Regions from separate parts of the Agrobacterium sp. rho-8.1 genome, predicted to be linked through region 2. Evidence: predicted binding sites of a transcription regulator. Region 2 holds the regulator's gene; the other holds the start of a gene.
What was found. Region 2 encodes HrcA, which represses chaperone genes, less so after heat shock. Its sites were predicted from a motif close to GTTAGCACTCNCNNNNNGNGAGTGCTAAC; they were not measured.
Positions count from the first base shown of each region.

Region 1: a site for HrcA is predicted at 1,867-1,895, ahead of groES (co-chaperone GroES). Genes of this name have one in related genera too.

Region 1 is NZ_CP192788.1:495,872-499,290, forward strand. It holds gene groL (chaperonin GroEL) at 1-1,447, opposite strand, end outside; gene groES (co-chaperone GroES) at 1,512-1,808, opposite strand; gene chrA (chromate efflux transporter) at 1,978-3,309, shown strand.
Region 2 is NZ_CP192788.1:6,214-9,632, reverse strand. It holds gene grpE (nucleotide exchange factor GrpE) at 1-547, opposite strand, end outside; gene hrcA (heat-inducible transcriptional repressor HrcA) at 660-1,751, opposite strand; gene rph (ribonuclease PH) at 1,913-2,629, shown strand; gene rdgB (RdgB/HAM1 family non-canonical purine NTP pyrophosphatase) at 2,648-3,292, shown strand; gene hemW (radical SAM family heme chaperone HemW) at 3,292-3,419, shown strand, end outside.

The DNA of each region.
Region 1 (3,419 bases), 490 kb from region 2:
AGGTCTGGGCGTTGTAGCCCCAGTTCTCTTCGTTCTTCTCGAGGATCTTGCCAACAACGATGGAGGCTTCGTCACCTGCGTTTTCAGCAATCTGGCGAACCAGCGACTGAAGAGCGCGGCGAACGATGTTGATGCCAGCTTCCTGGTCGTCGTTCACACCCTTGACGGTGATCTTCGTGGAAGAGCGCAGAAGAGCTGTACCGCCGCCTGGGACGATACCTTCCTGAACAGCAGCGCGCGTCGCGTTGAGAGCGTCGTCGATGCGGTCCTTGCGTTCCTTCACTTCGATTTCCGTGGAGCCGCCAACGCGGATGACGGCAACGCCGCCAGCGAGCTTGGCAAGACGTTCCTGCAGCTTTTCGCGGTCATAATCGGAAGATGTTTCTTCGATCTGAGCCTTGATCTGCGCAACGCGGCCTTCGATGTCGGACTTCTGGCCCGAACCGTCGACGATCGTTGTGTTTTCCTTGGTGATCGAAACTTTCTTCGCCTTGCCGAGCATGTCGAGCGTGACGTTTTCAAGCTTGATGCCGATATCTTCGGAGATAACGGTACCGCCGGTCAGGATCGCGATGTCTTCAAGCATGGCCTTGCGGCGATCGCCGAAGCCAGGAGCCTTGACAGCAGCAATCTTCAGGCCGCCACGCAGCTTGTTGACGACGAGCGTTGCAAGAGCTTCGCCTTCAACGTCTTCAGCGATGATGACGAGTGGCTTGCCAGTCTGAACGACAGCTTCGAGAACAGGCAGCATGGCCTGAAGGTTCGAAAGCTTCTTTTCGTGGAGAAGAATGTAAGCGTCTTCAAGGTCAGCAACCATCTTTTCAGGGTTGGTGACGAAGTAAGGCGACAGGTAACCGCGGTCGAACTGCATGCCTTCAACGACTTCAAGTTCGGTTTCTGCGGTCTTGGCTTCTTCGACGGTGATAACACCTTCGTTGCCGACCTTCTGCATGGCTTCAGCAATGTCCTTGCCAACCTGCGTGTCGCCGTTTGCAGAGATCGTGCCGACCTGTGCAACTTCTTCAGACGTGGAGATCTTCTTGGCCTTGGCCTGAAGGTCCTTCACGACTTCGGACACTGCGAGGTCGATACCGCGCTTGAGGTCCATTGGGTTCATGCCGGCTGCAACAGCCTTGTTGCCTTCGCGAACGATGGCCTGTGCAAGAACGGTCGCAGTCGTGGTGCCGTCACCAGCGATGTCGTTGGTCTTCGAAGCAACTTCGCGGACCATCTGTGCGCCCATGTTTTCGAACTTGTCTTCCAGTTCGATTTCCTTGGCGACGGAAACGCCGTCCTTGGTAATGCGCGGAGCGCCGAAGGACTTGTCGATGATGACGTTACGGCCCTTAGGACCGAGCGTTACCTTCACTGCGTCTGCGAGAATGTCGACGCCACGGAGCATCTTTTCGCGCGCTGTGCGGCCGAATTTAATTTCTTTAGCTGCCATTGTAGCAAACTCCCGGGCTCATGGCCCATTGGTTGTCATGGAAAAGTGAGAAGAACCGGCTCAATCAGCCGATAACGCCCATGATGTCGGATTCCTTCATGATCAGAAGGTCTTCGCCGTCGAGCTTGACTTCAGTGCCGGACCACTTGCCGAACAGAACGCGGTCGCCAGCCTTGACATCAAGAGGAACGAGCTTGCCGCTATCGTCGCGAGCGCCGGTGCCAACAGCGACGATTTCGCCTTCCTGCGGCTTTTCCTTGGCGGTATCAGGAATGATGATGCCGCCCTTGGTCTTTGCTTCAGACTCAACGCGACGTACGACGACGCGGTCATGCAGCGGACGGAAAGTTGTGCTTGTCATTGTCTAATCCCTCGATCAAATGACCTGTACGGACCACTCAAAGGTCCGCTTGATAAGTGTTAGCACTCCTCATTGGAGAGTGCTAGCGAGGCAGAGATAGGGGTGTCTTCTGGGTGAGTCAAGAACGCCCTGTCGGAAATATTTCATGTAAAATGGTTATCAGCGGTTCATGACAGATTTTGTAAGCCCGCCACCAACTGCCAAACCGACCCTGAAAGAACTCACCTCGGTCTTTGCCCGTATTGGCTTTCTGAGCTTCGGCGGACCAGCAGGCCAGATCGGCATGATGCACCGCGTTCTGGTGGATGAAAGACGCTGGGTATCGGACGCCCGCTTCATGCACGCCCTCAACTACTGCATGCTTCTGCCGGGCCCGGAGGCCCAGCAACTCGCCACCTATATCGGCTGGCTGTTGCACGGCGTGCGCGGTGGCATCATTGCCGGTACGCTGTTCATCCTGCCCGGCTTCGTCGCCATCGTGGCCCTTGCCGCTGCCTATTGCCTTTATCAGGATACGCACTGGCTGCCCGGTCTTTTGTTCGGCCTGAAGGCCTGCGTGCTGGCCATCGTTATCGAGGCCTTGATCCGGGTGGCGAAACGCGCCTTGGTCAGCCGCTTTCTGGCCGCCATCGGTGCCGCCGCATTCATAGCGCTCTTCGTCTTTGGCCTGCCGTTTCCACTCGTCATCCTTACCGCCGGCCTGCTCGGCTTTCTGAGCGCGCGGCTTGGTGACCAGACCGACCAGGCACACACTGACGCCGAAAATGATGCCGCGCCCGTGACGTTTCTGTCGAGGGTGAGGGGGCTCGTTCTGGGTCTGATGATCTGGCAGATCCCGCTGGTCTTGATCTATCTCTTTTCAGCGCCGGCAACACTGGCGACCCTGCAAAGCTTCTTCTCGCGCATGGCGGTGGTGACCTTCGGCGGCGCCTATGCGGTGCTGGCCTATGTCGCGCAGGTGGCGGTGGAAACCCATGGCTGGCTGACAGCAGGCGAAATGCTGGATGGTCTCGCGCTGGCCGAAGCGACGCCCGGTCCGCTGGTGCTGGTTCTGCCCTATATCGGGTTTCTCGCCGGGTTCCGCCATTCCGAGTGGTTGGACCCGATGGTCGCGGGCATTTTCGGCGCGATGGTCACGGCCTGGGCGACGTTTGTGCCCAGCTTCATCTTCATTTTTCTCGGCGCGCCCTATGTTGAAAAGATGCGCAACAATGCAATTCTGTCGGCGGCCTTGTCGGCTGTCACAGCGGCTGTCGTTGGGGTCATTCTCAACCTTTCCATCTGGTTTGGCTTGCACGTGCTGTTTGCGCAGGTGGAACGCATCGCCATCGTACCGAGCTTCGGTCCCGGCATGTCCTGGCCGGTCTGGAGTACGCTCGATCCCTTCGCGACCGGCCTTCTGGGTCTATCGCTCCTGATGTTGATGCGCTGGAAAGTCGGCGTGATGCCGGTGCTTGCACTTGGCATTGCAGGTGGTGTTTTGCGCCTCTGGCTGATCTGATGCGTTGGCGCACGACACGATGCCACCATTGGATTGTTTGCCCTCAACCTTGTGAATTCTCTTCATCGAAGGCGCCTGGTTGCGGAGGCCAGCCGTAATGCTTTCAAACA
Region 2 (3,419 bases):
TTGCGGGGCGCAGCACACGGTCACCGATCGTGAAACCGGCCTGAACCACCTGTACGACGGTATTGTTGGGAACGGCCGTGTTGGGAATTTCGAACATCGCCTGATGGAAGTTCGGATCGAACTTCTCGCCTTCCGCATCCATCTTGCGCACGCCGTGACGCTCCAGTGCAGACAGCATCGAGCGCTCCGTCATATCGACGCCTTCGATCAATCCGGCAATCCCGGCTTCGGAATTCGTCTTCAATTCCTCGGGGATCGTATCGAGCGCGCGGCGGAGGTTGTCGGATACGGCCAGCATGTCGCGGGCAAAGCCTGCGACGGAATAGGCCTTGGCATCCTTCACCTCACGCTCGGTGCGGCGACGCAGGTTGTCCATCTCGGCAGCGAGACGCAGGAATTTGTCGCGTAGATCGGCATTTTCAGCCTTCAGCACATCGATCGGATCGGGCTCGGACGTTTCAGGCGCGTCGTCTTCGACAGCCGTTGCCTCGAGTGCCTCGTCCACGACGTCTGCGTCAGGTCCGTTTTTCTTGGTATCGTCGGTCATGACGTTCTCCAGCTTTACATCTGTTATGGGTTGAGCCCGATATCGAGGTTTACCATGCAAAAATCAAGGCTTGCGGGCAAACCATCTCCTATTCGGTGGCAGGTTTTCGAGATCAGCGCCGTTTGCTGGCCAGCCGGGCCATGATCTGGGCCGTATAATCGACCATCGGCACGATGCGCGAGTAATTGAGCCGGGTCGGACCGATCACGCCGACAGCACCGACAACCCGGTTTTCATCGTCCCGGTAGGGCGCTACGATCAGCGAGGATCCCGACAGCGAAAACAGCTTGTTTTCCGAACCGATGAAAATTCTGACGCCCGAACCGGTTTCAGCCAGGTTGAGGACCTCGATCAGATTGTCCTTGCGCTCGAGATCATCGAACAGCAGCCTCACGCGATCGATGTCTTCTTCGCCGGCGAGCCCCTCCAGAAGATTGGAGCGTCCCCGAACGATCAGCCGCCCGAGCTTACCCTCCTCATTGTCGCCGGACCATACCGCGAGACCGCGTGTCACGAGATCCTGCGCCAGCGTGCTCAGCGCCGTCTGCAGCTCGGATTTCTGTTCCAGCAGCTGGGTGCGCAGTTCCGGCAACGTTTGTCCGGCCAGATGGGCGTTGATGAAATTGGCGGCCTCCGTCAATTGCGACGACGTAATTCCGGCGGGCAGTTCGATGATGCGGTTTTCGACCTGATTGTTGTCGCCGACCAGAATAGCAAGCCCCTTGGTCGGTTCGAGGCGAATGAACTCGACATGCTTCAGCACCGCGTCGCTCTTGGTCGTCAACACCAGACCCGCACCACGCGACATGCCAGACAGCATGCGGCTCGCTTCCGTCAGCAGCCCCTCGATCGGCTGCTCGCGACCTGAGACCGGGCCGATCTGCCGGTCGATGCTGGCACGCTGTTCGGCAGGCAGATCGCCCACCTGCATGAAAGCATCCACGAAAAAGCGCAGGCCGATCTGCGTCGGCAGGCGGCCCGCGCTGATATGCGGCGAATAGATCAGGCCGAGTTCTTCCAGATCGCTCATCACATTGCGAACGGATGCTGGCGACAGCGACATGGGCAGGACGCGCGACAGGCTGCGCGAACCCAGCGGCTCACCATTTTCGAGATAGCCTTCCACGATGCGCCGGAAGATTTCGCGCGAGCGATCATCCAGCAGCGCACCCGGTTCTTTTCCGATCGGAGGAGAGATGCTCATTACGTCCGTTCTTCATCCCGTCAGTTCATCACAGGAATATAGTCGCTTGCGCGCTTAAGTAAAAACGGAAATTCCGCATATACCCTGCACTGACCCGCTTTTCCTTTGCAAAAGGGCTGTCGCGGCCTTAGAAGGCGGAGATCAAAACGGAGACGAACCAGATGCGGCCTTCAGGCAGAAAAACCGATCAGATGCGCAAAGTGTCTTTCGAGCGCAATTTCTCGAAGCATGCAGAGGGCTCCTGTCTGGTCAAATTCGGCGACACGCATGTCCTGGTGACCGCCAGCCTTGAAGAAAAGACGCCACCATGGTTGCGCAACAGCGGCAAGGGCTGGGTGACTGCCGAATACGGCATGCTGCCCCGCTCCACCAACGAGCGCATGCGCCGCGAAGCCGCTTCCGGCAAGCAGGGTGGCCGCACGCAGGAAATCCAGCGTCTCATCGGCCGTTCGCTGCGCGCCGTGGTCGATCTTCAGGCGCTGGGCGAACGTCAGATCAGCATCGACTGCGACGTCATTCAGGCCGATGGCGGCACGCGTACGGCCTCCATCACCGGCGCGTGGATTGCTCTTCACGACTGCCTGAAGTGGATGGAAACCCGCAACATGATCAAGGTCGAGAAGGTTCTCAAAGACCATATCGCCGCGATATCCTGCGGTATCTTTGCCAGCCAGCCGGTGATCGATCTCGACTATCTGGAAGATTCCTCGGCGGAAACCGACGCCAATTTCGTCATCACCGGTTCCGGTGGCATCGTCGAAATTCAGGGCACGGCTGAAGGCGCACCTTTTAGCGAGGACGAATTCCTGACACTGCTGGGCCTTGCCAAGACAGGCTGCGCGGACCTCGTCGAGCTGCAAAAACAGACGATTGCCTGAGCCAGGGACGCGAGAACCATGCGCAAACTCGACACCAGAACCATCGTCGTTGCCAGCCACAACAAGGGCAAGATTGCCGAAATCGCCGATCTGATCGGCCCTCTCGGCTTTTCCGCCAAGTCGGCGGCAGAGCTGAATTTCGCCGAGCCAGACGAAACCGGTACGACATTCGAGGAAAACGCCGCCATCAAGGCGCTGGCCTCTGCGCAAGCGTCGGGATTGCCGTCGCTTTCCGACGATAGCGGTCTGGTGATCGATGCGCTTGATGGCAATCCCGGTGTCTACACCGCCAACTGGGCGGAAACGGCTGATGGTACCCGCGATTTCGCCATGGCGATGCAGAAGGTGGAGGACGCCTTGCAGGAACGCGGCGCGACCGAGCCTTCCGCCCGCACTTGCCGCTTCGTCAGCGTGCTGTGCCTGGCTTGGCCCGATGGCCACACCGAATTCTTCCGGGGCGAGATCGAGGGCAGCGTCGCATGGCCTCCACGCGGCGATAGCGGCTTCGGCTACGATCCGATCTTCCAGCCGCAAGGCTATGAGACAACATTTGGCGAGATGACATCCGAGCAGAAGCACGGTTGGAAACCGGGCGACCGCCAAGCGCTGTCGCACCGCGCCCGCGCCTTCAAGACATTCGTCGAAACCTGTCTGGACGCATGATGATCGATCCTGGGAGCAGGTTCTCCCCTGCCCCCGACGCGACGCTGCTGCCGGATACCGGTGAGCCCGGTTTCGGTATCTATGTGCATTGGCCGTTCTGCGCCGCCAAGTGCCCCTATTGCGATTT